Regions from separate parts of the Pantoea sp. Ep11b genome, predicted to be linked through region 2. Evidence: predicted binding sites of a transcription regulator. Region 2 holds the regulator's gene; each other region holds the start of a gene.
The links. Region 2 encodes CRP, which controls carbon source genes, mostly activating them, when cyclic AMP is high. Its sites were predicted from a motif close to ATGTGANNNNNNTCACAT; they were not measured.
Positions count from the first base shown of each region.

Region 1 (10,799 bases), 1.6 Mb from region 2:
CGCAACGTAAAGGTCATGGCGCCGCGATGCAGGCGGATCGCCAGATAGTGCCAGGCGTCAGTGTCCAGAATCAGGCCAATCGCCGGGCGACCGCGACTGCCCGGCTCCTGAAATTCGGTCTCCTGAACCAGATGGGCATCCAGCATTTCCCGCACAATTTTGGTAATGCTGGCCGGGGCGAGCTGGGCGCGGCGGGAGAGTTCGATGCGCGAAATGGGACCGTGAAGGTCAATTAATCGATAAACGACGCCTGCATTGGTCTGCTTGATCTGGTCAATGTGGCCAGGTTGACTGTCCGGATTCACAACCCTGCTCCCGGTTATTTTCGCGCTTCTAAATAAAGATGCGCCATGGTGATGCAGATCAGGCAACAGCGTCAAATATTTGATTAAATATGTGATTTATCGCACAGAATGATGAGATGTGGCGGGGGTTTCATCACCGCTTTGTCTGCAGCAGCGCCATCATGTTCTCCATCTGTGCACTCTTCTCGCGGGCGGCTGACCAGACCAGCCAGAGTTCAGAAATCGCATCCTCTTCCGTTAAGGGCAGCCAGACCAGGTCACTCAGCCGCGCCCGGCGAAAGGAGGCGGGCAGTATGGAGACGCCCAGACCGGTCGCCACCAGCCCCAGAATCGTCATCGCCTCGCCCACCTCCTGGGTGATATAGGGCTTAATGTGATAACGGTGCAGCAGCGCCAGAATGTCGCTATAGAGCGCGGTGCCCCCCTGCGGATCAAAAAAGACAAAGGGCTCAGTGGCCAGGGCCGACACCGAGATGCGCTCTGCGCTGGCCAGCGGATGCGCCTTGTGTACCACAGCACACAGCGGCTCACTCAGCAGTAACTGATGATGCAGTCCAGCGGGCAGCGACGTGTTGCGCATCACGCCGAGATCGAGCCGTCCATCCAGCAAGGGCGCCAGCTGCTGGCGGGTGTTGATCTCCTGCATCTGGATGTGCACCTGCGGCCACTGCTGCCGGAAACGGTAGAGGGCGTCAGAGACCGCTGCGGTAAAGGGTGCGGAGGAGGTAAATCCAATGCGCAGCTCTCCCTCTTCGCCACGGTGCAGTCGGGCGGCGCGGTCGGCGGCCTGCTCAACCTGCAACAGAATCGTCCGGGCATCGCTCAGCAGCTGCGCACCCGCCGCCGTAAGCTGCACGCTGCGGTTAGTGCGATGAAAAAGCCTGGCGCCGGTTTCCGCCTCCAGCTGGATGATCTGCTGACTGAGCGGGGGCTGAGAGATATTGAGCCGCTGTGCCGCCCGCCCGAAATGGAGCTCTTCTGCCACCGCCACAAAGTAGCGCAGATGCCGCAGTTCGATATTCATATCTTAAACGTCTTATTTGAGATTATTAATATATTAGACATCATAATGCCGCTTTCCTAAGCTGACGACAGTTTTCTGACTTTAAGGAAGATGTGTGAGTCGCTCAATTCAGGCCACGGCAGATGACGACGCGGCGCCAGGTGCGCCTGCGACCACTGCGGCTTCAGGTTATATCCGCCGGGGTACGCCCCAGTTTATGCGCGTGACGCTGGCGCTGTTCTCTGCCGGACTGGCCACGTTTGCCCTGCTCTACTGTGTTCAGCCAATCCTGCCGGTTCTGTCGCAGCAGTTTGGCGTTTCGCCCGCGGCCAGCAGTCTGTCGCTCTCGATCTCCACCGGGTTGATGGCGCTGGGGCTGCTGGTCACCGGACCGCTCTCGGATGCGATTGGCCGCAAATCGGTGATGGTCACCGCCCTGATGCTGGCGGCGCTCTGCACCCTGCTCTCGGCCACGATGACCAGCTGGCACGGCATTCTGCTGATGCGGGCGCTGATGGGGCTGTCGCTCAGCGGCGTCGCGGCGGTGGGTATGACCTACCTGAGCGAAGAGATGGATGTGCGGGTCGTCGCCTTTTCGATGGGCCTCTATATCAGCGGGAACTCGATCGGCGGGATGAGCGGCCGTCTGCTGAGCGGGGTGCTGACCGACCTGTTCACCTGGCGGATTGCCGTGGCGGTTATCGGCTGCTTCTCACTGGCGTCGGCGCTGATGTTCTGGAAGATCCTCCCTGCCTCGCGCCATTTTCGCCCCATCCCGCTGCGTCCGCGTAACCTGATGATTAACTTCCGGCTGCACTGGCGCGATCCCGGCCTGCCCTGGCTGTTTGCCGAAGGATTCCTGCTGATGGGGGCCTTCGTCACGCTGTTTAACTATATCGGCTACCGTCTGCTGGAGGCCCCCTGGCATCTCAGTCAGGCGGTTGTAGGACTGTTGTCAGTGGTCTACCTGACCGGATCCTGGAGTTCACCCAAAGCGGGGGCGCTGACCAGCCGCCTGGGACGCGGGCCGGTGATGCTGGGTGCCACCGCGATGATGCTGCTGGGCCTGCTGATCACCGCCTTTAACGCTCTCTGGCTGATTCTGCCTGGCATGATGCTGTTCACCGCCGGTTTCTTTGCCGCGCATGCCGTGGCCAGCGGCTGGATTGGCCCGCGCGCGCGCCGGGCCAGGGGCCAGGCCTCCTCGCTCTATCTGTTCAGTTACTACGCCGGTTCCAGCGTGGCGGGTACGCTGGGCGGCTTCTTCTGGCATGAGTATGGCTGGCGTGGCATAACGCTGTTTATCAGTTTCCTGTTGATCCTGGCGCTGCTGGTCGCCTGGCGGCTGCACAGCAAAAAACTCTGACGAATCCCGCCGGAACCCGGCTTTGTACCGGGTCTGGCGGTATCCTGTCCCGACCCTATCCTGTCAATCCGCTCACCACAACGCGTGCATTTCCCGCTATAATCGTTCGTATTGAAATAATTCGTCTGCTTTGCCTTTTCACGGCAACAAGGAACGCCTGTGGCCCTCTACTATTACGTCAATAAACAATCGGGATATAACAATAACCATGTGGTGCATGCGGCGGGTTGCCCCTGGCTGCCGGACATGGATAACAGACTGTTTCTGGGCAGTTTTTACCATGTGAACGCCGCCATCCTGCAGGCAAAAAAATATTATGCGGGTGCCATTGGCTGTGAGAACTGCTGCCCGCTTAACCATCATGACGCACCGGACGGTCAGCAAAGCGTGGCCCTGAAGCACACGCCCTTTTCCCGCTAGTCAGAGAGGCGGAAGGTGGCGACGCGCGACGGCCGTAAGGCACCGGGCAGCTATCCCGCCTCACCGCTGAGGATGCGAAAATTTCCGTATTAAAAATGCGTTTCAGGGTTCCTCTTCCCGCTTTATTCACTACAATGTTCAGTAATTTGTGACACAAGTCACTTTCGCGGGATGGTCTGCCCCATCCTTACCCGCCGTACTGACTGATTTGACACCTTAATGCAACCAACAACTGTTTCACGTAAAACGGCCTGGCTTCGCGTCGTCCTGCTGGCCATCGCCGCGTTTGTTTTTAATACCACCGAATTTGTGCCGGTTGGCCTGCTGTCCGATATCGCGGCAGACTTCTCCATGCAGACGGCGGATGTCGGGATTATGCTGACGATCTACGCCTGGGTCGTTGCCCTGCTCTCCCTGCCGCTGATGCTGCTGACCCGCAACGTCGAGCGACGGCTGCTGCTGGGCGTGCTCTTCGCCGTCTTTGTCATCAGCCATGCGCTCTCTACCGTCGCCTGGGATTTCTGGTCGCTGATGGTCTCCAGGGTGGGTATCGCCCTGTCGCACGCCGTGTTCTGGTCGATTACCGCCTCACTGGCGATTCGTGTAGCGCCAGCCGGTAAGAAGACGCAGGCGCTCAGTATGCTGGCGACCGGTACGGCCCTGGCGATGGTGCTGGGTGTGCCGATTGGCCGCGTGGTGGGTCAGTATCTGGGCTGGCGCACCACCTTTGGCGCGATTGGTCTGTCGGCGCTGGTGCTGATGATTATGCTGGTGCGTATCCTGCCGCGCCTGCCCAGCGAACACACCGGTTCCCTTAGCAGCGTGCCGATGCTGTTTCGTCGCCCGGCGCTGGTCAGCATGTATCTGCTGGTGACGCTGGTTGTCACCGCGCATTACACCGCCTACAGCTATATCGAACCCTTTATGCAGAACGTGGCGCAATCCAGTGGCAACTTCACCACTCTGCTACTGCTGCTGTTTGGCTCTGCGGGCATTGTCGGCAGTATTCTGTTCAGCACGCTGGGCAATAAATTCCCCTCTGCGCTGCTGATCGCCGCAATCGCGCTGATTACACTCTGCATGGGACTGCTGATTTTTGCGGCCATTCGCCCTGCCGCCATTTCAACGCTCTGCATTGTCTGGGGGATGGCGATGATGATGATCGGTCTGGCGATGCAGGTGCGGGTTCTCTCGCTGGCGCCGGATGCCACGGATGTGGCGATGTCGCTGATGTCCGGCATCTACAACATCGGTATCGGCGCGGGTGCGCTGCTGGGCAATCAGGTCAGCCTGCATCTGGGCATGGCTGAGGTCGGCAATGTCGGCGGGATGATCGGTCTGGTCGCCCTGCTCTGGTGTGTCTGGATCTTCCGCCGTTATCCGCAGCTGCGCAGCAACGGCTGAATCCCGCTGCACGCATAAAAAAGGCTTCAGATACGCGGGTTATCTGAAGCCTGTTCACTACAATCCGTGACTGACACTTATTTATAGAGAATGGCGGTGCCATGCAGGTTGTTGCTGCCAGAGGTCGAAGTGATGCGGAAAGACTTTGCTCCGGCATCGCTGGCCTTTTCTGACAACTGCTGCTCCAGCGACGTCAGGCTGGTGCTGCCTGTTGCGCTGATTACGCCTGTTTTCTGCTGATCCAGCGGGATCGTACTGACCTGCTGCGCGGCAACGCTGGCAAAAGAGAAGCCGCTCAGCAGCGCCGCCGCCATAACAATCATGATTCTTTTCATGATGCCTGCACTCTGATTTTTCAACGCGCTTATCGGCGGAAAACGCTTCCTTACTGGTAGATCACCGCAGTGCCGTGCAGCTTGTTCTGGCCACTGGTTGAGGTGATACGGAACGATTTCGCGCCAGCTTCATCTGCTTTCGCACTCAGCTGTGCTTCAACCGAGCTCAGGTTGCTGCCACCCTGAACCGCGATGGTGCCAACAGGCTGCTGACTGGCAGGTTCGCTTGTGACGAGATCGGCGGCTGAAGCGCCAAAAGTCAGGGTAGTCAGTGCCAGTGCCGCCAGAGTCGTTTTGATAGTGTTCATAATAATCTCTCTTGAGTTAGTCAGTTCATTGGGTCTGAAACAGGTTGTCGCTATTTAATTAACGACCTTTAAATAAATGATAGATCCTGCCGCTGCCGGTCGTCAATATTTATTTAATGAGCGTTATTTTATTCGCGAAGCAGCGTGATTATGGGCTTCAGGCCCTTTTCTGATTTAACCTCAGGGGCGAAAACGGGGTGCGAACGCACAAAATGGCAACCGCTGTCACGCTCACTTTCTGCGGGCCTTGCAGATTTTTATAATGATCGGTAATTTAATACTCTGTTTCAGAACAAGTGAGGATGTATGAGCCAGGTTCAGGATTGCGATGTAAAGAAATGCCGTGGCCGGCCCAAAGTGTTCGACCGCGATGCCGCTCTCGATAAAGCACTGACTCTGTTCTGGACCCACGGCTATGAAGGAACCTCTCTGGCTGACCTGGTGGCGGCAACCGGCGCAAAAGCGCCCACGCTCTACGCCGAGTTTGTGAATAAAGAGGGATTGTTTCGTGCGGCTATGGATCGCTACATAGAGAAGTTCAGCGCAGAGCGCCAGGCGGCCTTAGCCGATGACCAGCTGGCGGTGGAACGGGCTATTGAAGCCTATTTCCGCGCCACCGCAGCCTGTTTCACCGAGCGCGATTCACCTGGCGGCTGCTTCTTTATCTGCACCTCTTCCGCGCTGTCGGCGGCGTCCACCGAGATTGCCACGATGCTGCAACAGCAGCATCAGTTGCAGGAGCAGGGACTGAGTGAGTTCCTGCTGGCGCGCCAGCAACGCGGAGAACTGCGGGAATCGGTCAATATTGCTGCGCTCTCCCGCTATCTGGGCTGTCTGCTGCAGGGGATGTCGGTGCGGGCGCGTGAAGGCGCAGAGCGTGAGGATCTGGAGAGCATTATAGAAACGTTAATGGCGATGTGGCCAACCCTGACGGGTGTGTGCCGGGCCAGAGCGTGAGGAATCAGGGCGGCATGGCCGCCCTTCTTATTTTCAGCTCAGGAAGAATACCGGTTTTAACGGCTGGCTGACCGGACTGTTGTCGGCATTCGACGGCATCAGATCCTTCATTGAGGCCCACCAGCGCTGGCAGACCTCCGTCTGCGCCACCGCGTTCCAGCGCGCTTCTGACTCGATCTCCACGCTGGCAAACAGCAGGTTTCGCCCGGCGTCCAGCCAGATGGCGTAGTTATGTGCGCCATGCGCTTTCAGGGTCGCGGCCAGCTCAGGCCAGATCGGTGCGTGACGGCGCTCATACTCCGCATGACAATCAGGCTTCACCTGCATCACAAAGGCTTTACGCAGCATTGGCTGGCCCCACATCCAGTGCCGGTTGCCACGGCGTGACGCCAAAGCGCTGGCCCAGGGCAACCAGCTGTTCGGTGGTGATGCTCTGCCGGATACCGCCCATCGACAGCACTTTCACGATCACTTCAGACGATTTCTCCGCCGTATCGATGAGACCAAAAGCTTCATCCAGCGTCGGACCGGTGCCGAAGATACCGTGGAACGGCCACATCACCAGGGTATGTGACTGCATCTGCGCGGCGGTCGCCGTGCCAATCTCATCGGTGCCCGGCACCATCCACGGCAGTACACCAACGCCATCCGGGAAGACCACCAGACATTCGGTGCTGCCCTCCCAGAGCAGCCGCGTCAGCCGGGCAGAATCGAGCGCAACGACATAGCTCAGGGCCATGAAGTTGGTGGCGTGACAGTGCATGATCACCCGATCCGCGCCCCCGCTGACCGCTTTGCGCACCGCGTGAGACTGAAAGTGTGACGCCAGCTCCGAGGTCGGCAACCCGCCGTTCGACAATCCCCAGTGAATTTTAAACGAAAGCCCTCTGTCATCGACCTGCAGCAGCGCCAGGCAATCCGCCGGGTCAAGCTGGACGTTCCGCATGAATTTCCCCGAGCCGGTGACCAGAAACCACTCATTTGCCAGCGCCGGTGCGGGCTGGCTCAGCTCCACGCAGCGCGGCGACGGGTAAAAGTCAGCGGCAAAGGGGCGAACCTCCTCCTCGCGCAGTCGCAGGCTGACGTTGCCGCCGTTTCGTTCATCCCAGCCCTTCAGCCACATATCGCTGGTCGCTTTAACCATTCCTTTAACAAACCCGGAAGAAAGAATGCTTTGCATAGTGAAATCCTTAACGTTGGCTCAAGATCTGTTGTTCATAATGGCGGACATCGCCTAACCAGCTGGCATCCGCCGGGACGTCATGCCGCAGGCACCACGCCTCCCAGACCGCCTGCCACGGCAGGGATTTCTGCTCTTCCAGCAGCGCCAGCCGGGCGGTGTAGTCGCCGCTATTCTCGGCCTGGCGCAGACGGCTGGTCGGCTCCAGCAGGGCGCGCAGCAGCGCTTTCTGGGTGTTGCGTGTGCCGATCACCCAGGCGGCGATGCGGTTGATGGAGGCGTCGAAGAAGTCGAGCCCGATATGCACCTTATCGAACAGCTGATGACGGACGATCTCACTGGCGATCGCCTGGGTTTCATCATCCAGCAGCACCACATGGTCGCTGTCCCAGCGTACCGGACGGCTGACATGCAGCAGCAGGCGCGGCACGTAGAGCATGGCCGCCGAGATTTTGTCGGAGATCACTTCGGTGGGATGGAAGTGACCGGCGTCCAGGCAGAGGGCCGTCTGGCGGCTGGCGGCGTACCCCAGGTAAAACTCATTGGAACCGACGGTGTAGCTCTCTGCGCCAATGCCGAACAGCTTGCTCTCGACCGCATCAATATGGTGCTGCGGGTTGAGTTTCTCCGAAATCACCTCATCCAGGGCGCTCAGCAGACGCTGACGCGGTGCCAGCCGATCCACAGTGATATCTTTCATACCGTCTGGCACCCAGATATTCATCACGGAGGGCGTACCGAGCTGCTCACCAAACGAAGCGGAGATACGACGGCTCGCCTTGCAGTGGTCGATCCAGAACTGACGCACACCCTTATCGGCGTGCGACAGCGTAAAGCCGTCGGCGCTCAGCGGGTGCGAGAAGCAGCTGGGGTTGAAATCCAGCCCCAGCTGACGCTCTCTGGCCCAGGCCACCCAGTTAGCAAAATGCGCGGGTTCGATCGCATCCCGCGCGACCGGTCTGTCGCTTTCCAGATAGAGCGCGTGCAGGTTCAGGCGCTTCATCCCCGGGATCAGAGACATCGCCTTGTCGATATCGCTGCGGAGTTCGCTGGCATTGCGTGCCCGGCCAGGGTAATTGCCGGTCGCCTGAATGCCGCCGGTTAAGGTGGCCTGCGGATTTTCAAATCCCCGGACATCATCGCCCTGCCAGCAGTGCATAGAGACCGGAATCCTGTCCAGCTGGCGAAGCGCCTGTTCAGCATCCACCCCACTGTCGGCGTAGCGTTGTTTAGCCAGTTCAAAAGCCTGTTCAATCTGCTTAGTCATAAGCGGGTTCCTTAGCGGGTTGACTCAGCGTCGCGAAGCGCGCCTGACTGGCGCGGAAAACGCTGTTCGGTTGCGGGTCGAAGGTTTCAAGCGGGAAATTACGGGTTACGGCGCTGCGAAAATCGGCCACGTCGGTCAGTTCACCCAGCGCAATCAGCTGACCGCCAACGTTGCCCAGCGTCGAGGCTTCAACCGGCCCGGCCAGAACCGGGATCTGGCAGGCATCGGCGCAGAGCTGATTCAGGAAGCGGTTCTGACTGCCGCCACCGACCACATGCAGCTGAGTGAAAGGCTTGCCACGCAGCGCGGCCAGCTCCAGCATCACCTCACGGTAGAGCAGCGCCAGGCTGTCGAAGATGCAGCGCGCCAGGGCCGCAGCCGATTGCGGCACCGGCATCCCCTGCTCTGCGCAGGCGTTCTGGATCTCTCCGACCATGCTGCCGGGATTGATGAAGCGATCCGCGTTGGGGCTGATGAGCGAAACACAGGCAGGCTGACGGGCCGTCTCGTCGATCAGCGTGCCGAGATCCTCAATCTGCAGTTCGGCACAGATACGCTGCAGCAGCCACAGCCCCATGATGTTTTTCAGCACGCGATACCCCTCCGCGCCACCCTCATTGGTGATGTTGGCGCGCAGCGCGGCTTCGCAGGCATAGGGCTGCAGGCTTTCAAAGCCCATCAGCGACCAGGTGCCGGAGCTGAGATAGGCCGCATCCTCCTGCATCAGCGGTGTCGCCAGCACGGCGCTGGCGGTATCGTGGGTGGCGACAGCGATCACCGGCACCGCCATTCCGGTACGGTTGAGCCAGTGGCCGACGGTGTTGCCGGGTGCCTGCGGTTGCCTGAACCAGTGCGGCTCTGCGCCCGCCCAGGCCAGCAGATCACGATCCCACTCGCCGGTGTGAATATTGAGCATCTGCGTGGTGGTGGCGTTGGTGTACTCCCAGTTCAGGTTGCCGGTCAGACGGTAGTGGAGATAGTCGGGGATCATCAGCGCGTGAGCCACCCGCGCCTGCCAGTCGGGCTGCTGCTGATGCAGGGCGCGCATCTGATAGAGCGTATTAAACGGCAGAAACTGAATCCCGGTCCGGGCATAGATGGCGCTGCGGCTCAGCGCCACTTCAGCCTGCTCCATCAGCCCGTGGGTACGTGCATCGCGATAGCTGACCGCTTCGCCCACCCGTTCGCCCTCTGCATCCAGCAGCACCATATCAACGCCCCAGGTGTCGATCCCGATACTGTCAGGCACGATCCCCTCGTCATCCAGTTGCGCCAGCCCGGCGCGTATCTCCTGTTCCAGCCTCGCCAGATCCCAGCAGTCATAACCGGCACAACGCTGACGCTGATTTTTAAAGCGCCGCACCTCACGCAGCCTGAGCTGACGCTCTGCGGGATCCCATCCGGCGAGCATGACGCGACCGCTGGATGCACCGAGGTCGATAGCAACAATGTTTCTTCGGGTCATGGCGGTGTTTCCCTGTGATTAAGTGGTCAAAGAGTAAAAATCTGGCCGGATGAAGACCTTCCCCGGAGTGCCAGCGGCAGAAGTGCGCTGGCAGACCTGCAAAGAACTTCGTGAGGGAGATCACAGAGGCCACATGCAGGAGGATGTGACCCCTGCCGCAAATCTGTTAACTCCCGGGGATATCTTGAAAAATCAGCACGATTCCTGCTGAGCACGGCTGAAAATTCAAGGTAAGGTAAGCGGGTCCTGATTAGACTGCGTTAAAGTTTTGTTAACCAGCGGGAGCCGATCATGACCATTTTGCACAGTGCGGATTTCTTTCCGGAGGGCGACTACGCGATAGCGATAGAACCCCGCATCCCCCAGACGGCCTTTCCGGAGCATCATCATGATTTTTATGAGATCGTGCTGGTTGAGCAGGGTTCCGGCATTCATGTGTTTAATGGTCAGCCACAGACGCTCTGCGCCGGATGCGTCTGTTTTGTCCGCGACCACGACCGGCATCTTTATGAGCAGACCGATAACCTGTGCCTGACCAATGTGCTTTATCGCAGCCCCGGTGCGTTTCGTTTTCTCTCCGGGCTGCAGGCTCTGCTGCCCTGCGATCAGGAGGAGCAATACCGGCCTCACTGGCGTCTCAACCATAAAGTGATGGCGCAGGCGCTGAACGTGGCGGCGCAGATGCAGCAGGATGATGCCTGGTCGCTGGAGAAGCAGGCACGCCAGGAGCAGCTCTTTTTGCAGCTGCTGGTGCTGCTGCGTGAGGCCTGTATTGACGGCCAGCGTCAG
Region 1 covers NZ_CP160631.1:2,361,387-2,372,185, forward strand. The annotation lists gene AB1748_RS11185 (ROK family transcriptional regulator) at 1-305, opposite strand, end outside; gene AB1748_RS11190 (LysR family transcriptional regulator) at 439-1,329, opposite strand; gene AB1748_RS11195 (MFS transporter) at 1,424-2,674, shown strand; gene AB1748_RS11200 (hypothetical protein) at 2,834-3,094, shown strand; gene AB1748_RS11205 (sugar transporter) at 3,314-4,498, shown strand; gene AB1748_RS11210 (DUF1471 domain-containing protein) at 4,576-4,833, opposite strand; gene AB1748_RS11215 (DUF1471 domain-containing protein) at 4,884-5,141, opposite strand; gene AB1748_RS11220 (TetR/AcrR family transcriptional regulator) at 5,448-6,098, shown strand; gene rhaM (L-rhamnose mutarotase) at 6,132-6,446, opposite strand; gene rhaD (rhamnulose-1-phosphate aldolase) at 6,436-7,278, opposite strand; gene AB1748_RS11235 (L-rhamnose isomerase) at 7,289-8,545, opposite strand; gene rhaB (rhamnulokinase) at 8,538-10,010, opposite strand; gene rhaS (HTH-type transcriptional activator RhaS) at 10,302-10,799, shown strand, end outside.
Region 1: a site for CRP is predicted at 3,241-3,258, ahead of AB1748_RS11205 (sugar transporter). Genes of this name have one in related genera too.

Region 2 (10,799 bases):
TGCATATGGGATTGCATGTCTGTCAGCTGATGGGCTATGAGCAGATCAATGCGGGCCTGGATCTGATTACGCATCACAGCGCCAGGACGCTGCAGCTGCCGGGTTACGGCATTGAGGTCGGCCATGACGCCAGCCTGGTGATTCTGCCTGCGGAGAGTGGTTTTGATGCGGTAAGAAGGCAGGTGCCGGTGCGCTATTCGCTGCGTCAGGGTACGGTAGTGGCAGAGACGAAGCCGGCAGAGAGCGAGATTTACTGGCGGGCGCGGGAGCGGGTGGACTTCCGGCGTTAACGGGCAGGGCGGCGCCAGAACGCCGCCCCGAACAATTAGTGCATGACGTGACCGTGAGAGCGGTGACGGCTGACAAAGCCAAGCAGGGCACACATCACAAACACCACGGCGTAGAGCGCGTTCGCCGTTGCCAGTGCAGTATGCACACCACTCTTCTCCACGATAGGCGCGGTCACCACGAAGGTCAGCATGGTGCCGACCGTGCCGCAGGTCAGAATGAAGTTTACCAGCTTCGGTGAGGCCACTCGGGTCTGCAGCGAACCCAGGGTGATAATGGTGGTGTAGATGGCGCTGGAGCTGAAGCCCAGAATCATGATGATCCATTTCAGCATCCCGGCATCGCTGCTGCTGACGAACCAGTACATCAGCAGGGTAGCCAGACCCGCCAGCACCATCAGAATGCGTTGCAGGTCGAAGAAACGCAGCAGGAAGCTGAAGGCCCACATGCCGACCATGTACGCGGTCCAGAAGCTGCCGACCAGCTGTCCGGCGTCATCAATATTCATGCCCATCACTTTGGTGGCATATTCCGGCACCCAGGAGATGAAACCGAGCTGGCCCAGAATGTAGCAGAGTGCCGCCACCGCCAGCAGCAGGACGCCCACGCCCCATTTTTCCTTCTCAACCGTCGGGCTGTTCTCGGGTTTACGCAGCACCGGGAACTCCACAAACAGCGTCATGATGAAGATGGCGACGTAGATAAAGCCGATGCAGACATAGACCCAGTACCAGGGCAGCTGACGCGCCAGCAGAATGCCTGCCAGCACCGGAAACAGCGTGCCTGCCATGCTGAAGAAGGAGTCGGTAAACAGCAGGCGGGAACCGCGCTGACGGCCTTCATACAGGTGGGTGATCAGGAAGGTCCCGATCGACATGGTGATGCCGCTGACCACGCCCAGCACGAACATACAGAGCGAAAAGACCGTCAGATCGCGACTGGTCATTAATCCGATGATCGCCAGCACCATCAGGACGAAGCCAAAAATCAGCTGACGCTTCAGTGGCACGATGACCATCAGCCAGGCGTTCAGGAAAACGGCCGCCAGGATGCCGCTGTTCAGGAAGGTGAAGGTGTTACTCATGCTGGAGATGGGGATCTGAAAATCTTTGGCGATATCGCCCATCACCATACCGGTAACGATCACCAGCGCGCCGGTCAGCGCGTAGGAGAAGAAGCTTATCCAGGTGAGGCCAATACGATTACGGTTTGTCATGTTCTGAACCTGTTGAGAACCGGGGTGGCAAAAAGTGTCAGAAAGTGTAAACGGAACTGTGATCTTAATAAACAAGCAGTGAAACATGAGATCCATATTTCATGTGTTGTGTGATTTTAATCACGCTGTAGCCCTGGTTTATCGTTTGCTCCCGGCTTTTACCGCCACAGCGTAAATATAGGTAAAACACTGGCTCCTGGAATAGAGTCTCTTTACAATCAATCACGTTTTTGTGCCCGCTCTCCCAGGTAAGGAATCATTCATGTTTAAACGTACTTTAGCAGCGGCCTTCACCCTGTTCGCGCTCTCTTCCGTTTCCGCCCAGGCGCTGGCCGCCAAAGGCGACACGCACGTTCTGCTCACCACTTCTGCCGGCAATATCGAACTCGAACTGAATAATCAGAAAGCGCCGGTCTCCGTGAAAAACTTCGTTGATTACGTGAACAGCGGTTTCTATAACAACACTATTTTTCATCGCGTGATCCCGGGCTTTATGGTGCAGGGCGGGGGATTCACCACCGACATGCAGCAGAAGCAGACTAACGCGCCGATCAAAAATGAAGCGGATAATGGCCTGCGTAACCTGCGTGGCACTATCTCGATGGCGCGTACCGCAGACAAAGACAGCGCGACCAGCCAGTTCTTCCTGAACGTGGCGGACAACGCGTTCCTGGACCACGGACAGCGCGACTTTGGCTATGCCGTGTTTGGTAAGATCGTGAAAGGTCAGGATGTGGTAGAAAAAATTTCGCAGGTGCCGACCAAAGATGTCGGTCCTTACCAGAATGTCCCGTCAAAACCGGTCGTCATTCTCTCCGCCAAAGTCCTGCCTTAAGCCTCCGGATCGCCATCTGCGGATGGCGACGGCCTGCCGTCTCCGGCAAAGCCAGAATTTGCTCTTATACTTAGGGCAAAAAACCTGAGCAGGAGGCGGTATGGCGAACAGACTCACCGAAAAACAGAAAGTCACCCTGTGGCAACAGCGGCGTAGCGCCAGCTATCAGGCCAGTTGCCGTCTGGAGGGCTTTGCACCGACTGAAACCAGCGTTAACAGCGATGATGCGGCGGCACGCCTGGCGTCCCTGAGGAGGCAATATGGACTCTAACAGCGCCGTCAGTCAGGATCCTTACCTGTGGCAGCATGACAACGTCCTGAAAAACCTGGCCGATATTCACGATGCCGCCCAGCTGCGCAAGGCGGAGCTGAGCTTCAGCGCGGCGCGGGCCGCGACACTGGAGCTGGGCCCGCGCAATCCGGGATTGCCCTACCTGCGTCTGATCCACCGCACGCTGTTCCAGGATATCTACAGCTGGGCCGGTGAGCTGCGCACCATCGATATCTGGCGTGATGAGACGCCGTTCTGCCATTTCGAATATATCGAAAAAGAGGGCAACGCACTGATGGCCGCGCTGGAGGAGGAGAAGGGGCTGGCGGAGCTGCCGCGCGAGGAGTTTATCCGCCGCATCGCGCACTACTATTGTGAAATCAATATGCTGCATCCGTTCCGTCATGGAAATGGCCGCGCACAGCGCATCTTCTTCGAACAGCTGGCGCTGCATGCCGGTTATCTGCTGTCGTGGGATGAGACGGATGCGGAAAGCTGGAAAGCGGCGAATCAGGCTGGCGTAGCCGGAGACCTGGAGCCGCTGGAGCAGGTGTTTGCGAAAGTGGTGAGTGAGGCGGCGTAACCGCGTAGAATAGCCGCGCGGGTTATCACTCTGGATGGTTCATGCTGCTGCTTATCGACAACTACGACTCCTTTACCTGGAATCTTTATCAATATTTCTGCGAACTGGGTGCAGAGGTGCAGGTGGTGCGCAATGATGCTATCACCCTGGCGCAGATGGCGGCCTTACCGCTGACTCATCTGGTGATCTCACCAGGTCCCTGCACGCCGTCGGAGTCAGGCATTTCGCTGGCGGCGATCCGGCACTTTGCCGGGAAGCTGCCGGTGCTGGGCGTCTGCCTGGGGCATCAGGCTATCGCCCAGGCGTATGGGGCACAGGTAGTACGGGCGCGTCAGGTGATGCACGGTAAAACGTCCGCCATTCAGCACACCGGTCAGGGTGTGTTCCGCCATCTCAACAATCCCCTTACGGTGACCCGCTACCATTCGCTGATCGTCAAACGCGACTCCCTGCCGGAGGCGTTCGAGATAACGGCCTGGACAGTGCGTGACGGCGAACCCGACGAAATCATGGGATTCCGCCACAAAACCCTTGCGCTGGAGGGCGTGCAGTTCCATCCCGAGAGCATTCTCAGCGAGCAGGGGCACCAGCTGCTGCGCAATTTCCTGACGCAATAAGTTGCCTTTGAGTGATTTTTTATGCATATTTTGTGATTATTATTTCATGATTGCACAAACATCATTCAAATGGGGTCATCAATGGCAGCCGAAAAAATTGCGGTCACGCGGGAGACGTTCGATAACGTTATTTTGCCTGTTTATGCACCTGCGCAGTTCGTGCCGGTAAAAGGCAAGGGCAGCCGTGTATGGGATCAGCAGGGCAAAGAGTATATCGATTTCTCGGGTGGCATCGCCGTCACCGCACTTGGACACTGCCATCCTGCGCTGGTGGAGACGCTGAAAAGCCAGGGTGAGACGCTGTGGCACACCAGCAACGTCTTCACCAACGAACCGGCGCTGCGTCTTGCCAGTAAACTCATACACGCGACCTTTGCCGAGCGCGTTTTCTTCGCGAACTCCGGCGCCGAAGCCAACGAAGCGGCGTTTAAGCTGGCGCGTTATTACGCCTGCAAGCGTCACAGCCCGTTCAAAAGCAAGATCATCGCCTTCCACAACGCATTTCATGGCCGGACGCTCTTTACCGTCACGGTCGGCGGGCAGCCAAAATATTCAGACGGATTCGGGCCTAAACCGGCGGATATCGTTCATGTGCCGTTCAACGATCTGGATGCGGTAAAAGCGGTGATCGACGACCATACCTGCGCCATCGTGGTTGAGCCTGTTCAGGGCGAAGGCGGCGTGATGCCGGCCACTCCGGCCTTTATGCAGGGATTGCGTGAGCTTTGCGATCAGCATCAGGCGCTGCTGGTGCTGGATGAGGTGCAGAGCGGCATGGGGCGCAGCGGCAAGCTGTTTGCCTATGAGCACTATGGCATTCAGCCCGATATCCTGACCTCTGCCAAAGCGCTGGGCGGCGGCTTCCCGGTCAGCGCCATGCTGACCACCAATGAGATCGCCTCGACGATGGCACCGGGCGTGCATGGTACCACCTATGGCGGGAATCCCCTGGCCTGCGCCATCGCCGAAACCGCGCTGGATATCATCAACACCCCGGCGGTGCTGGCGGGCGTGGAAGCGCGTCGTCAGCACTTTGTGACGGCGCTGCAGGCGATTGACGCGAAGTATGATCTGTTCAGCGATATCCGCGGCAAAGGCCTGCTGATTGGTGCGGCGCTGAAGCCTCAGCATGCCGGTAAATCGCGCGACATCCTGAATGCCGCTGCGGCAGAAGGGGTGATGGTGCTGGTCGCCGGGACTGACGTAATGCGTTTCGCGCCGTCGCTGATCATTGAACCGGCTGACATCGAAGAGGGCATGCATCGCTTCGCCACGGCGGTCGGCAGGGTGCTCAACGGCTGAATCAGCTTTTCCGTAAATGACGGATCAGCCAGCGGCCATGTTGCGGTCGCTGGCTCCACGCCAGTGAAGAGATAGTGTGCATTACGCTCAGATGATCGAGAATGCGCCGCACATGCTGCTCCACGACCGTCACCGGCCCCTCACTGATATTCTCCAGCTCATCCAGCAGATTAACCTGTGAGCTTGCCCCATCATATTCCAGCCGCTGCTGACACCGCTGCAGCGCGATTTCACAGGATTGCAGATAGCGCTGGGCCAGCGAGGCCGTGAGCATGGTGTGTTCGCGCGCCAGAATCGTCATCGCATTAATGTGCTCGACGATAAACTGGCTGTGCGTTACCCAGAGCCGCATATCTTTCAGATACTGGGCGTTGAATGCCGGCTCCTGCATCGCCTGATTCAGGGAGTTGAACAGTGCATTGTGCGCCTGATTCACCTGCACGCGCTGGTAGGCGAGTTTGTCGGGTGATTGCTCATCGCCCAGCAGCAGACGCAGCGCATCCTGATAGGTTTCCAGCGCATCATGCGCGTTCTGCCGCAGTAAGCCGCTCTGCCACTGCGGCCAGAGCCAGAGCATTCCGCCAAAAGCGATCAGACAGCCCATCAGCGTATCCATCAGGCGCGGCAGCAGAAACTGTGCGCCGTTCAGCGACAGCAGCTGCAGCGAATAAACGGCAGTCACCGTGAAGCCAATCATCGACCAGCCATAAAACTGACGGGTAAAGCGATAGCTGATAAAGGTAATCGCCAGCATGATCAGCAGCACCAGTGACTCCGGCACCGCCAGGCGCAGCGTAGCGGCCGCGATCACCAGCCCGGCAAACGTGCCCAGCGCCCGGTGCTGGATGCGGACACGGGTGGCGCTGTAGCCGTTCTGGCTGACGAACATGATGGTCATCAGGATCCAGTAGGGCTTGGGAATGTTGAAGAACAGCGCCAGTGCGCTGCCCAGCATCAGCATGACCGCAAAACGACCGGCGGTGCGCAGCGCCGAGGAGCGCAGGGAGAGATAGTTGCGCAGGGCAGGCAGCAGCGGCAGGCGGCGCTGGCGGTCGGCCATCAGGTCGCGCTGATAGAGCGGTTTCTGCGTGCGCAGGACCCGGGCAATCCGGTTGAAGTGATAGAGGCAGAAGTGCCCGACCGGGTTGTCGGGATGCTGCCAGGTGATTTTCTCCAGCGCGCCGAGCTGCTTGTCCATCGCAAAGCGTTCGGGTAACTGGTGATAAAGAATATTATCCGCCAGCACCCGCAGCCGGGCCGAGATAGTTTTGGCATTCCAGCGGATCACCGCTTCGGCGTGGCTCTGCTCCACCAGCTTCTGCACCTCTTCCGGCCGATGCAGGCTGACTGAGATATGCTCCTGCAGATCCAGCGCCACCTGAAAGGCGCGCGTCAGCCGCTTATGACTGTGGTCGCGGCTGGCCGACAGCATATGCATCTGCTGATAACAGGTGTTGATCAGGTCGACCACTTTCTGCTGGCGAGCCAGCAGCGGCGGCAGGGCCTTCTCCGGATCGGTCAGCTGTGTCAGCAGGGTATATTTGGCGTCGCAGTAGTTAGCCAGTTCGCGGTAGATCAGACTCAGGCTCTCGCGCATCGGCTGCTCTTTCCACAGCCAGAACCAGAACCAGTTAAACAGCCCATACCAGAGCGTGCCGCCGATATAGAGCAGGGGCGGAACATAGATCGGCATGCGACCCACCAGGCTCAGGGTAAAGATGGCGGCGATAAGGGTGCCGGGCAGCAGACGGCCATGCAGTGGACTGATCTCTCCGGTTACTCCGAGCAACAGCGACATGGCGAACAGGATCAGCGGCAGCGGCACCGCCTGCAGGGTGAGCCACTGGATCAGGAAGCTGCCGAGGGCAAACAGGCTGCCGCCCACGATCAGGCGTTTGAAGAAGCGTTTATGCGGGGTATCCAGACCAGCGATATTGCAGCAGGCGGGCACCAGCGAGAAGAGCAGGCCTTTTTGCAGGTCGCCCGCCAGCCAGCCCAGCGCCACCGGCAGGCAGAGCACCAGCGTTTGCCGCAGGGCGTAGTTCACTTCAGGGTGGTAGATTATTCGACGCCACATCGGCTCAGCACAAACAATAACGGCGTGATGTTGCCATCACGCCGTGGGTGACAGGAATCAGCGGGTGCCGTAAACGACGATGGTTTTGCCGTGTGCGGAGATCAGGTTCTGATCTTCCAGCATCTTCAGAATACGGCCCACGGTTTCGCGTGAACAACCAACAATCTGGCCAATTTCCTGACGAGTGATTTTAATTTGCATGCCGTCGGGATGCGTCATGGCATCTGGCTGTTTCGCCAGGTTAAGCAGGGTCTGTGCAATGCGCCCGGTCACGTCAAGGAAAGCGAGATTACCCACTTTTTCAGACGTGACCTGCAGGCGACGCGCCATCTGCGACGAGAGTCGCATCAGGATATCAGGGTTAACCTGGATCAGCTGACGGAACTTCTTATAAGAAATCTCTGCCACTTCACATGCGCTTTTCGCACGTACCCAGGCGCTGCGCTCCTGGCCTTCTTCAAACAGGCCAAGCTCACCAATAAAATCACCCTGATTCAGGTAGGAAAGAATCATCTCCTTGCCTTCTTCATCTTTAATCAGAACCGCAACGGAACCTTTCACGATGTAGTAAAGCGTTTCGGCTTTTTCACCTTGATGAATCAGCGTACTTTTGGATGGATACTTGTGAATATGGCAATGGGACAGGAACCATTCGAGTGTAGGGTCTGTTTGCGGTTTGCCGAGAACCATTCGCTATTATCCTCTGTTGTAATCGTGCCCAAAACACAGGGGGCAGTTTTCCCTGTCAGGCGGTGAAAGCTTCAAGCGTTTTCCATTTCAGGAAATTATTCGGGCCGCATCAGGCGCAGTGCGCATCATTCTTCCCGGCTTCGTCATCGGGTGACGAAAAATATTTTCAGCACTGTTTGTAGCACAGCTTAAGCCGACTGTCTTCTGTTGTCTCGCTTCAGCTACGGGCGGATTTCTCCGGATTGCTGTTTACCAGGGGAAAGCGTACTCTGACGACAAAACAGCATATTCCGGAGCAAAAATCATGCAGGCAAGAGTGAAATGGGTAGAAGGGCTGACATTCCTCGGAGAATCCTCATCGGGCCATCAGATCCTGATGGATGGCAATTCAGGGGATAAAGCGCCCAGCCCAATGGAGATGGTGCTGATGGCGGCGGGCGGATGCAGCGCAATCGACGTGGTATCAATTCTGCAAAAAGGCCGCAACGATGTGGCTGATTGTGAAGTAAAACTGACCTCAGAACGTCGTGAAGAGGCGCCGCGAATCTTTACGCACATCAACCTGCATTTTATCGTCAGTGGCAAAGCACTCCAGGATAAAGCGGTCTCACGCGCCGTCGATCTTTCGGCGGAAAAATATTGCTCGGTCGCCATCATGCTGGGTAAAGGCGTAACGATTACCCACAGCTACGAAGTGATTGAACTGTAATAGCCGCAGGATTTTTAACGTTGCCGGCACGCTGTTGTAAGACCGTGCCTGCACAGAGAACCGGGTCAGATCAGAAGGTCGCCTGAGCCAGTCCCTGACCGCTCGTCCCGCGCTGTCCCTGGCGGGGGACGCTTTCCTCTTCTGATCCGGTTCCCTGCGTGTTGAGCTTATGGGCTGCTGTCAGATCCTTTGTGTCCGGGTTTTGCCTGTAGCGACCTTCCTGAAGCCTGCGCATGCCGTCCCTTACTCTATCCGTTTGCCTTGCATCAGCCGCTTCACCAGCGGGCCCATAATTAACTCCATCGCCAGACCCATTTTGCCGCCCGGCACCACCAGGGTATTGATGTGCGAGATAAAGGAGCCCTGCAGCATCGCCAGCAGATAGGGGAAGTCGATATCCTCCAGCGCCTGGAAATGAATCACCACAAAACTCTCATCCAGCGATGGGATGGCACGGGCAGCGAACGGGTTGGAGGTATCTACGGTCGGGACACGCTGAAAGTTGATATGGGTGCGGGAGAACTGGGGCGTGATGAAGTTGATGTAATCCTCCATCGACCGGACCACCGAGTCCATCACCGCTTCACGGGAGTGGCCGCGCTCGCCGGTGTCGCGCACCAGCTTCTGGATCCACTCCAGGTTTACAATCGGGACCACGCCAACCAGCAGATCAACCTGCTCCGCCACATTGTGCTGCGCCGTTACCACACCGCCATGCAGCCCTTCATAGAAGAGAATATCGGTGTTCTGCGGCAGCGGCTGCCACGGCGTAAAGGTGCCTGGCACCTGATTCCACGGCACCGCCTCATCGTAAGTGTGCAGATATTTGCGCGACTGCCCCTGTCCGCTATAGCCATACTCTTTAAAGCTCTGCTCCAGCAGGCCAAAGTCATTGGCTTCGGGGCCGAAGTAGCTGACGTGGCGTCCTAAATCGCGCGCTTTACGAATCGCCATATCCATCTCAGGACGGGTAAAGCGGTGAAAGCTGTCGCCCTCCAGCTCCGCCGCATGAAGATCAAGCTGCTGAAAGATTTTGCGAAACGCCAGGCTGGTGGTGGTGGTTCCTGCACCACTGGAACCGGTCACCGCGATAATAGGATGACGTGCAGACATAGAGAAGCTCCCTGTGAGATCGGGTAACAGGCATTGTTAGCATGAAATGGCGGCGGGTGCATCAGCCACGAAAGGCGTTGCGCGGCATAATATTGACCGACTCATGCAGTTCTGACCATACCAGCACCACTTCACCGCTTTCCAGCTGACGTCGCACGTCCGCCACTTTGTCCAGCAGGCTGCGCTCCTGCTCGCCGTAGTCTGTGCCTTCGCGCAGCACAAAGGTTTCAATCAGGTTTTCAAGGGTCTCAGGCGAGACCTGTTGCCAGGGAATAATCACGAGATCAGTTATCCAGAAAAGGGGCGATCCACTGAGGGATGCGCTGTTCCAGCCACATTTCAGGCTGGCGTAATGTGCCGCCGACAAACCCTACGTGGCCGCCGTGTGATGTCAGTTGATACGTAATAGTGGCAGATAATTGACTGCTCTGCGGGATCACCTCATCACTCATAAAGGGATCGTCCCGGGCGTGCAGGATCAGCAGCGGTTTTTCTATCTGCTTCAGCCAGGGCATGGCGCTGGCCCGATGATAGTAATCTGCCGCATCCATAAAACCGTGGGCGCGCGCCGTAATCGCATCATCGAAGTCGCGCAGTCGCCGCAGCCCCTTGAGCTCTGCCAGATTCACCGGCAGCGTATCCGGCCAGGCGTGCAGCTTACGGCGGGCATTCTTCTTGAGCTGTGCCAGCAGATAGTATTGATAGAAGCGCGAAAAACCGCGTTCCAGTTTTACGCTGCAGGGCTCCAGCAGCAGCGGCGCTGAAACAATCACGCCAGCGTCGACCTCTGCGGCGGCGCCCTCCTGACCCAGCAGACAGCCCAGCATGTTGCCGCCCAGCGAAAACCCCACGGCGGCGGTAGGCACGCGGCCCCAGCGGGTGTGCAGCCAGCGCAGGAAAAAGCGGGCGTCGTCGGTTTCACCAGAGTGATAGATGCGGTTCAGCCGGTTAGGTTCGCCGCTGCAGCCGCGAAAATGCATCACCACCGCCAGCCAGCCGCGCGCGCGGCAGATCGTCATCAGGCCGTGAATATAGGGGCTGTGAAAACTTCCCTCCAGCCCGTGAAACAGCACCACGCGTGGCTTATGCTGCGCAGAG
Region 2 covers NZ_CP160631.1:50,987-61,785, reverse strand. The annotation lists gene AB1748_RS00415 (cytosine deaminase) at 1-290, shown strand, start outside; gene tsgA (MFS transporter TsgA) at 326-1,504, opposite strand; gene ppiA (peptidylprolyl isomerase A) at 1,767-2,339, shown strand; gene AB1748_RS00400 (YhfG family protein) at 2,440-2,610, shown strand; gene AB1748_RS00395 (putative adenosine monophosphate-protein transferase Fic) at 2,600-3,193, shown strand; gene AB1748_RS00390 (aminodeoxychorismate/anthranilate synthase component II) at 3,235-3,810, shown strand; gene AB1748_RS00385 (aspartate aminotransferase family protein) at 3,892-5,112, shown strand; gene AB1748_RS00380 (YccS/YhfK family putative transporter) at 5,114-7,189, opposite strand; gene crp (cAMP-activated global transcriptional regulator CRP) at 7,247-7,879, opposite strand; gene AB1748_RS00370 (OsmC family protein) at 8,184-8,588, shown strand; gene AB1748_RS00365 (phosphoribulokinase) at 8,832-9,701, opposite strand; gene AB1748_RS00360 (YheU family protein) at 9,763-9,981, opposite strand; gene AB1748_RS00355 (hydrolase) at 9,986-10,799, opposite strand, start outside.

Region 3 (10,799 bases), 680 kb from region 2:
GGAGACAGCAACATGGCCAGTCGTGGCGTTAACAAAGTGATTCTTGTCGGGAATCTGGGTCAGGATCCGGAAGTACGTTATATGCCCAATGGCGGCGCGGTTGCGAACATTACGCTGGCGACGTCTGAGAGCTGGCGTGACAAGCAGACCGGTGAAAACAAAGAGATCACCGAGTGGCACCGCGTGGTGCTGTTTGGCAAACTGGCTGAAGTCGCGGGCGAATACCTGAAAAAAGGATCGCAGGTCTACATCGAAGGCCAGCTGCGTACCCGTAAATGGCAGGATCAGGGTGGCCAGGAGCGTTACACCACAGAAGTGGTCGTGAACGTCGGTGGCACCATGCAGATGCTGGGTGGCCGTCAGCAGGGCGGTAACGCCGGTGCGCAGGGCGGTGGCAACAACAACGGCTGGGGTCAGCCGCAGCAGCCGCAGGGCAACAACAACCAGTTCAGCGGCGGCGCGCAGTCCCGTCCGCAGCAGCAGCCACAGAGCGCACCTGCCAGCAACAACAACGAACCGCCAATGGATTTCGACGACGATATTCCGTTCTGATTCCACTGGCAGAAAGAGTGCCGAAAAGCCCGCGATGCGGGCTTTTTTTATGCGCTGTGTCCATGTTCCCGCGCCGATCGCGCTGCCGGTGTCGCGTTCCTGCGCGGCACGTCGCCGGATAGCCGCAGCGGCGAGCACACCTCATACCATGAATACGTCTGCTGTGCCGTCGTGCACACAGTGAATCGCAATTTTTTGCATTTTGCCCCCGGTCGCAGGCATTCTGAAGGTCACATCGGTTCAGAAGAGGAGTCAATCGTGGAAGGTGTTCCGGCGAGTTTCCCGTATGAGAAAGATCGCGCCTGTTTCCGGCAACCTGCCGGACTGCCCGGTGTGGAACTCTATCAGGCCCACATCTCCCGTTACGCCTTTGAGCCCCACACCCATGAAGCCTTTGGGATTGGCACTATCGAAGCGGGCGCGCAGCGTTTCCGCTATCGCGGCACCCAGTATACGGCACCGGTCAACTCGCTGGTCACGATGAACCCGGATGAGCTGCACACCGGCGAGTCGGCGTGCGAGGAGGGGTGGCGCTATCAGATGATCTATATCCAGCCGCAGCGGATGGAGGAGCTGACCGGCGACCGCGGCTGGTGGTTTAACGAGGCGCTGCTGACCGATCCGCGCGTGGCACAGCCGCTTTCCCGCACGCTGGCCGGGCTCTGGCAGGCGGAGTCTGAGCTGGCACGTCATGGCCTGCTCGCGGAACTGCTGCTGCAGATCCGGCCGCTGGCACGCATGGCCTCGCCGGGCCGGATCGAAACCGGTCATCGTTTTGACCTGGTGCGTGATTATCTGCGTGCGAACCTGGCCGAGCCGGTACGGCTGGATGAGCTGGCGGCGCTGGCTTCGCTGTCGCCGTGGCACTTCTTACGCGCCTTTCGTCAGCACTATCACGTCACGCCACATCAGATGCTGATGGCCTTCCGGCTTTACGAGGCGAAACAGCGGCTGGTGCGGGGTGAACCGGCCGCCAGCGTCGCGGCGGCGGTGGGCTTAACCGATCAGGCTCATCTGACCCGCGCCTTTGCCCACCGGTATGGCATCACGCCGGGACGCTATCAGAAACAGGTGCGCCAGCCCTGACGCGATCGCAATCTGCTACAAGCATTGCCCGCCCGAATCCGCCACACTGCCCGAAAACGTCATACGGGAAAAAATCATGTTTGCTGGCGTCATCTTTGCCATCACTGCCGGGCTGATGTGGGGGCTGATCTTTGTCGGGCCGCTGCTGGTGCCCGATTACCCCGGCGCGCTGCAATCGGCGGGGCGTTATGTCGCCTTTGGCGTGATCGCCCTGCCGCTGGCCTGGCACGATCGTCGCCGTCTGCGTCAGCTGGTGCGAGCAGACTGGCGCGAAGCCATTAAGCTCTCGCTGGTGGGAAACCTCTTCTATTATGCTTTTCTGGCGAACGCCATTCAGCGGACCGGCGGACCGGTTTCGACCATGATTATCGGCACGCTGCCGGTCGTGATCGCCGTGACGGCCAATCTCTGTTACGGCCATCTCGAAGGGCGGCTGTCGTGGCGGCGGCTGTTTCCGGCGCTGATCATGATGGCCGCCGGGCTGCTCTGCGTCAACGCGGCGGAGCTGCAGAATCAGGGCGCGATGCTGGATCCTGGCCGTTACCTGACCGGGCTTGTGCTGGCGCTGCTGGCCGTGATCTGCTGGACCTGGTATCCGCTGCGCAACGCCCGCTGGCTGCGGACGCATCCCGGACTGCGGCCCTCGACCTGGGCCACCGCGCAGGGGCTGGTGACACTGCCGATGGCGCTGGTGATGTATCTGCTGGTCAGCGTGCAGATCGCCTGGCAGCAGCCCGCATTTTCACTGCCGTTCGGGCCACGGCCCGCCGTGTTTGTCACTCTGATGCTGACGATTGGCCTGCTCTGTTCCTGGCTCGGCACCCTGTGCTGGAACGCAGCCAGCCAGCGTCTGCCTACCGTGCTGATGGGGCCGCTGATCGTTTTTGAGATCCTGTTCGGCCTGTTATGGACTTTTCTCTGGTATCAACGCTGGCCGCCGCAGCTCACCGTCACGGGGATTCTCTGTCTGATGGCGGGCGTAATCTGGGCCATGCGTATCAAACCTCAGCCGCGGGTGGTGTCGGTGAACGACTAACCCCCCACGCGAAACAGCAGGTGATTGCCGCGCAGAGACGACGCTGCGCGGCTTTTTAAGATTAAGCCCTATGCCGATTTGCTCGCTCTCCGGCAGATTTATGCCGCGAAATCGTTTTCATAGGGCGCTGCACCCAGGCGATTCCCCGTGCTTCCCCTGGTTATCCCCCCTTAACCCGTGAAAAAAAGCCTCTTACACCCGTCTCTCCCCCGATCTTTTCGCACCGAAAAGGGATTCACTGTTCAGATATCGGTCATTAATCAGGGAAAAAGGGACAACATTATGGACGTTACGCTTTTATCCACGGCTTTTTATTGTGGTCTGGCCCTGAGAAAAGCGGGTTAAAAACCACGATTAACTTCACTCAGTGATAAAGGAGTAAGACAATTCCGCCGCTGCGTTAATAAATAAATATTAATCTCTGGCATCAATGATGCGCAATGAAGAGAAGCAGGCGTAAGACAGATAACGTTAGTGTTAAGGAGCAATAAACTATTTATCCTGGATTATTCCTGGTCCCGGCAGAGGCAATTAACGCACTGCACGACAATTAAAGCGAAGCCGAAAGATTTTCGTCAGGACCATTGTTAACTTAAAAAAGACGTGACGATTTTTTGGCCGATGTTTAAAGCGGCTTAATCATATTCAGCGTGTTTAGTTCCGGGGATTAGCAGGGCTTATCAGATAACGAGAGGGCCCGGCCCCGCTGTTAACGGGGCCGGGAGGAGGAGAAAAGGCGTGGAATGCGAGACTTTTGCTGTTGTGAATCAATTTTACCGCAAAAAAAGAAGCTTAGCCGTGAAGCCATTCATTAGTTATAAATGGAGCGGAAAAGGGTGCCGCAATTGTCCTGTTAAATGATCTTCATCTCTTCTGGTAAGAACAAATCTCAGCGTTAAGTCTAAAAAGCGCGGTAGCATTAGGTTCAGCGGTTCTCCGTACCTGACGGATAGTGGTAGACGCTGCGGCTGATATCCAATAAGCGGCAGCTGCGGCGGGTGCCGATGTCAAAAGTACTCTGCAGAAAATCCACAGCCTGACGTTTTTCATTCGTCGTAAAGAAGTGCTTCAGCACGCTCTGCAGCATCTCTTTGTCAGAGTTGAGGATCTGCAGTTCGCGTGTGATGTTCTGCAGTTTTTCTTCCAGATCCTTGATTTTTCTGCCTTCTTCCGAAGACAACCCAGAAAACTTCTTCTTCCAGCTGTAGAACGTGGCTTCAGAGATGCCTAACTCTTCACAGATTTCCCTGACTTTCACGCCCGATTCAGAAGCTTTAATGGCATTTGTGATTTGATCTTCGCTGTATCGTGACTTTCTCATAAATGCTCTTACCTTTCTTATCGATTAATGGATGAGAATGACTTTAATAATTTCTGGCACTGTAAGATTCTATTAAGGCAGTATTAAAGTGCGCGAGTTGAATTGCGAAGCCTAAATTAAGATATTTGGAATAAATATCATCATGGGATAAATCTTATTTTATTCTTATCGGCCAGGCGTGCCTTCCTGGAGGCGGGTTTTTGTTATAAATTCATCGCATCCAAATTACGAAAAAATTCTACGTACATTGGATATTTAGCCTTATCGACCTGATTAATTTGCCGATAAGGCGCTTTAAGGTTGTTTTATTTTCAGCCTGAAATCGTTTCCATTTGAAGTGATTCGCGCCATTTATAATAAGAATTATCCTGAATTCACTCTCCGGAATATGATTTACTTCTCACTTTTCGGACCAGTTTGGTCTGAAGTCTTACATTTCCGCCAGGCCCACTGAGCGCTTATTAATTCGTTACAGGGATGTTGTACCGAAGCGGTTGTAGTTGAGTAATACTAAGGAAGAGTCGATGAAATTGAGCGTAATGTCGAATGCCGCCTGGATGATGTCTGAAAAGATCATCTCCGTTTTTGGCGTCATTTTTGTGACGTCTTACGTGGCGAAATCCTTTGGTCCGACGGTGTTCGGCCAGATGGCGTTTTCTACTTCACTGTTTGCAATGGTGCAGACCGTTGCAATCTTTGGCACCGAAACCATTCTGTTCAAGCGCGTCAGCAAAAATGCGGCCAAAGGGCTGCGTCTGATGACGATCGCCCGCACGCTGCGGATGGTGCTGCTGCTGGCGACATCGGTGCCAGTCTTAATCTGGGTCTGGTACAACATGCAGGAAAACTTCCTGGCATTTGCACTGGCCTCATTTGTGGCTTCGGTGTTTGTCACTCAGGACACCTTCAGCGTCTATAACAACGCCCGGCTTGCCTCGCGGCTGAACACGATCGCCAACGCGGTGGGAATGCTGCTGAGTTTCGCCATCAGCTTCACCATCGCCTGGCTGCGTCTGAATCCGCTCTGGCTGACGCTGTCGATCGTGGCCGTGACGCTGGTGCCTTACCTGATTAAACGCCGCAATTTCTATCAGGAGCATCAGGATCAGATGCCGCCGCGCGAGAAGCGCACCGCCTATCTGCGTTATCTGATGTATGCCGGTCTGCCGCTGGCGATCTCCAGCATCTTTATCTCTGTGCAGGTTAAAGCCGCACAGATGTTTCTGGCGGGCACCGCGCCCGCGCGCGATCTTGGCCTGTTTGCGGCGGCTAACACCATTTCCGCCTCCTGGATTTTTATCCCGGTGGCGCTTATCACCTCCTGCTTCACTGAAATTTTCAGAGAGCGCGGCGAGGTAGCCATTAAGCTGGCTGCCCGGCTCAATGGCTATGTTATGGCTGTCTCCCTGTTGATGTTGCTGGTTATTTCGCTTTACGGCGAGCGGATCATCATTGCGTTGTACGGGCCGGAATACACACAGTCAGGAAGTCTCATTACGTTGCTGTCGATAGCGACCAGCTTTTCGGCAATGGGGACGGTAGCGTATCGCTACATGGTTAAAGAGGGAGGATTCAACTACCTGCTGCGGAAAATCATCTGCCTGATGGTCATCAGTCTGCCGCTCTCCTGGTGGTTGATTCAGGGGCACGGCATCATGGGGGCCGCGTGGAGCGTTTTCCTTTCAGAGCTCTTGTCCCTGACCGTAATGAATTACTTCTTTAAAAACGGCGTCATTCAAAAGATTCAGGTTTCCTCACTCAACTACAAAACCTACAAATGAGGTCAGATATGCTCAAGTTGAAAGAAGAACTCAGAAGAAGTGTGCAGTACTTTATCAAGAAGATGCCCTGGGCTTATCAGGACCGCATCTACTACTTCCATAAGTTCAGAAAGCTGCCCAATCTGCGTCAGCCAAAAGTGTTCAACGAGAAGGTGTTGTACCGTAAGTTTATCTTCGGCGATTACCAGAACTATGGTCGCCTGTCAGATAAATACTCGGTGCGCGAATTTATTGCTGAGAAAATCGGTAATGAGTACCTGATCCCGCTGGTTCACGAAACCACTGACCCGACCACGCTGAACAGCTTACCCTGCTGGAAAGGCACGGTGATCAAGCCGAACCACGCCTCCAACATGGTGGAGATTCTGCTGGAAGAGCCGGATGCGCTGCGCAAGCAGCAGATCATTCACGACTGCTATCGCTGGCTGAAGACCGACTTCGCCAACGAAGCGCGTGAGATCCACTACCGCTACATCAAACCACGCATTCTGGTAGAGAAGTACATTGGTGATGGCAAAAGCGCGCCGATCGATTACAAGTTCCATATGTTCAACAAGCGTGATGGCAAGTTCGAATATGTGTTGCAGGTGATCTACAACCGCTGCCAGCCGCTGCTGTCGATGAATTTCTATGTGAACAACCTCAGCGAGGCCTATCACAAGATTCGCGACACCGGTCTGGATGTCTCGCCGATCCTGCCTTCGCTGGAGCATGCGCTGGAACTGAGCAAGAAGCTGGCCAGTGATTTCGACTATGTGCGTGTGGACTGGTATATCCATGACGAACAGATCTACTTTGGCGAACTGACCTTCACCCCAGGTGCAGGGCTGGTAACCGGATTGGATCGCGGTTTAAATCAGATGATGGGAGATATGTGGATTCAGGACCGTCGCGGAACGCAGAGCCCGGGCGTGACAGTGCAGGATGTGAATATCCCTGCCATGTTGAAGAAAATTTAAGCACACACAGCAATATAAAAAACCCCGCTTCGCGGGGTTTTTTATGCGCAGAAATCAGGGCATCGGCCAGTCAGCAGGCGCCTGGCTCATCGCCTCAATAAAGGCATGCTTTGAGATAGCCAGGAAGTTATGCACGTTGTCCATGCTCAGGGTAATGCCCATCAGCCCGGTCACAAACCAGCAGGTCATGCCTAAACCGATCCCGCCACACATAAAAGCCATGACGTGACGGCTATCCTGACGAAGTTTAGTTTTCAGGGTGCTGGCAAAAAACATCATTACTGCGCTCAGCAACTCCCAACGCATAACAAGAAAACTGGCGGTTAACGTAGCCATCGGCCGGACCTCAATATCAGTAAGTATCCCTGACAATCTGCGGACATCACCGGCGGCGGAAAAGCGTGTCAGGAAAGACTTTTGCGCCGTCAAATCAGGTTCAAAGTGTGACGTGGGTCACATTATATCACCCGATTTTAAATTTTGAACAAAATCTGACTCATGGTGCGGGCATGAAATGAACAGCGGCGGAATAAACGGCGGGAAATCAGAGGGATGCGCCCGGGCAGGCGCATCGGTCAATCAGCGAACCGGGCAGCACTCGCCTGTGGTGCGCTGGGTAAAGCTGTTCAGCGTGTCGTTGCAGCCAAAACTCAGGAGGCGAGGGCGCTGGATGGCCTGACGACGCATGGTGTGACGATAAGCCGTCGGCGTCTGTGAAAACTGACGACGAAACACCCGGGAGAAGGTCTGCTGCGAGTCATAACCATACTGCATCGCGATATCGAAAACCGGGCGCTGCGTCTGCGACAGCGCTTCTGCCGCCAGCGTCAGACGGCGTTCACGAATATAACCACCCAGCGTCTGTTTCGTCACCGAACGGAACATACGCTGCAGGTGCCATTTCGAATAGCCCGACTTTGCGGCCACTTCGTCAATCGACAGGCTCTTATCAAGGTTCTGGTCAATCCAGTGCGTCAGGGAATGAATGATCTCTTCTTGCATGATGGCCTCATCCTTCTGGTGTGTAATAAAGAGGTAACAGGAGTTTAGTCGTTCCGATGGAGAAGAAGTATAATTCCTCAAGTTAACTTGAGGTAAAGGCTGAGATGAAAAAAGAACGTAACTATCCAAAACCGGTCTTAACGCCGGGTGAAGTGGCGCGCCGCAGCGGCGTCGCGGTCTCTGCGCTGCACTTCTACGAATCGAAAGGATTGATCTTCAGTACCCGTAACAGTGGCAATCAGCGGCGATACAGCCGTGACGTCCTGCGCCGCGTCGCGATTATCAAGATTGCACAGCGCATCGGTATTCCGCTGGCGACGGTCAGCGAGAGTCTGGACCACATTCCGGCCAACAAGCGCATGTCGACGCCGGAGTGGGATGCGCTGACGCAGCACTGGCGCGAAGAGCTGGACAAGCGGATCGAAACGCTGACCCGCCTGCGCAATGACCTGGATGGCTGCATCGGCTGCGGCTGTCTGTCGATGCGCGACTGTCCGCTGCGCAACCCTGGCGATCGGCTGGGTCAGCAGGGTTCCGGAGCCGTGCTGCTTGATCCCGAACAGGATGACAGACATGCGGAAGGTGAGTGACGTCTATACTGAGGGGAGGTCAACACACAGGGAACCACGATGATCACCGTTCACCATCTTGAGAAATCGCGCTCGCATCGGGTGCTGTGGCTGCTGGAAGAGCTGGAAGTGCCTTATCAGATCAAACGCTATCAGCGCGAGCCGACCATGCTGGCCCCGGCGGCGCTGAAAAAAGTGCATCCGCTGGGGAAATCGCCGGTCATCACCGACGGCAACCAGGTGGTCGCTGAATCCGGGGCCATTCTTGAGTACCTTGAAGAGAAATATGACCAGACGTTCAGGCTGAAGGTGAATGATGAGGCGTCGCGGTTGCAGTGCCGCTACTGGCTGCACTATGCCGAAGGCTCCCTGATGCCGCTGCTGGTAATGAAATTAATCTTCGGGCAGATGGGGAAAAAGCCGGTGCCCTGGCTGCTAAGGCCGGTAGGCGCAGCCTTTGGTAAAGGGGTGCAGAAGGCGTTTCTGGATAAACAGCTTAAGCCGCACATGGCGATGATTGAACAGCATCTGACCGCCCACGACTGGTTTGCCGGCCCGCATCTCACGATTGCGGATATCCAGATGAGCTTCCCGCTGCTCGCCCTGGCGCAGCGCGCCGGACTTGATCAGATGCCCGCCACGCAGAAATGGCTGAACACCGTGCAGCAGCGTGCCGCCTGGCAGCGGGCGATTGCGCAGGGCGGCGAACTTTCACTGCCCGGCTGACCGGGCGTCCAGGCCGCCTGGCCGGGTCCGGCCCCGGACAGGCGACTCATAACGCCCTGAAATCCCGTTAACGGCGGCGTTTCCGTCGCCCTCTCTCAGCCCGGCCATGCGCTCCTGATCCTGAAGAATCTCCCTCTGACAGTTGAAAATGGACGGCTAAACGCCGGATAATCGCCTGCCTTTTTTATCTGGCCGCGTCTGACGGGCCACTATCTGCGGCAAGGTAAACGTTTGCCTGCCGGGTTACGCCGGGCAGTGACGCCGTCTACCCGCTTATTCCAGGGACAGCGATGGTCGCAGAGCGATCCACACAACAAAAATTTTTGAGGCTCAACTATGTCAACTGAATCACGCCCGGCCAGTGGAAAACTGGACGCCTGGTTCTCGATCTCGGCGCGCGGCAGCAGCGTGCGTCAGGAAATTCTGGCCGGACTCACCACCTTCCTGGCGATGGTCTACTCCGTGATTGTGGTGCCGGGGATGCTGGGAAAAGCCGGTTTTTCTCCCTCTGCGGTCTTCGTTGCCACCTGCCTGGTCGCCAGCTTTGGCTCCATCGTCATGGGGCTGTGGGCCAATATGCCGATGGTGGTGGGCTGCGCCATCTCCTTAACCGCCTTCACCGCCTTCAGCCTGGTGCTGGGGCAGCACATCAGCGTGCCGGTCGCGCTGGGCGCTGTCTTCCTGATGGGCCTGCTGTTTACCCTGATCTCGGCGACCGGCATTCGCGCCTGGATCCTGCGTAACCTGCCGATGGGCGTCGCGCACGGCACCGGCATCGGGATCGGCCTGTTTCTGCTGCTGATTGCGGCTGACGGCGTGGGTCTGGTCATGAAAAATCCGGGACCGGGCCTGCCGGTGACCCTGGGCCACTTCACCACCTTTCCAGTGATGATGACGCTGCTGGGGCTGTCCGCGATTATCGGCCTGGAGAAGCGTCGGGTGCCGGGTGGCATTCTGCTGACGATCGTCGCCATTTCGCTGCTGGGGCTGATATTTGACCCGGCGGTCAGCTATCAGGGGCTGTTTGCGCTGCCCGCACTGCGCGACGCCAGTGGTCAGTCGCTGCTGTTCAGCCTGGACATTATGGGCGCAATGCAGCCTGTGGTGCTGCCCAGCGTCCTGGCGCTGGTGATGACGGCTGTGTTTGATGCTACCGGCACCATCCGCGCGGTGGCGGGCCAGGCCGGTCTGCTGGATAAACAGGGGCAGATCATTAACGGTGGCCGCGCGCTGACCACCGATTCCGTCAGCAGCCTGTTTGCCGGTCTGGTGGGGGCGTCTCCGGCGGCGGTCTACATTGAGTCGGCGGCCGGTACGGCGGCGGGGGGCAAAACCGGCCTGACCGCGATTGTGGTCGGTCTGCTGTTCCTTGTGATCCTGTTTATGTCACCGCTGGCGTATCTGGTGCCTGCTTACGCTACCGCCCCGGCCCTGATGTATGTCGGCCTGCTGATGCTCAGCAACGTGTCGAAGATCGACTTCAATGATTTTGTCGATGCGATGTCGGGCCTGCTCACGGCGGTAATCATCGTTCTGACCTGTAACATCGTGACCGGCATCATGATCGGCTTCGCCAGTCTGGTGGTCGGCCGTCTCTTCGCCGGTGAATGGCGTAAGCTCAACATCGGCACCGTCGTCATCGCTGTGGCGTTGGTGGCCTTTTACGCCGGAGGCTGGGCGATCTGACTGTACAACCGGACGTGCGGCTGCGCGTCCGGGATTTTTCACTGTTTTCCCGCCCGTCGCACGCGTAGCTGACAACCTTCA
Region 3 covers NZ_CP160631.1:726,441-737,239, forward strand. The annotation lists gene ssb1 (single-stranded DNA-binding protein SSB1) at 13-552, shown strand; gene AB1748_RS03360 (AraC family ligand binding domain-containing protein) at 811-1,638, shown strand; gene AB1748_RS03365 (DMT family transporter) at 1,715-2,674, shown strand; gene AB1748_RS03370 (transposase) at 3,600-3,995, opposite strand; gene AB1748_RS03375 (oligosaccharide flippase family protein) at 4,520-5,776, shown strand; gene AB1748_RS03380 (ATP-grasp fold amidoligase family protein) at 5,785-6,735, shown strand; gene AB1748_RS03385 (YjcB family protein) at 6,790-7,071, opposite strand; gene soxS (superoxide response transcriptional regulator SoxS) at 7,315-7,740, opposite strand; gene soxR (redox-sensitive transcriptional activator SoxR) at 7,842-8,327, shown strand; gene AB1748_RS03400 (glutathione S-transferase family protein) at 8,367-9,032, shown strand; gene AB1748_RS03405 (NCS2 family permease) at 9,369-10,718, shown strand.
Region 3: a site for CRP is predicted at 7,177-7,194, ahead of AB1748_RS03385 (YjcB family protein). Genes of this name have one in related genera too.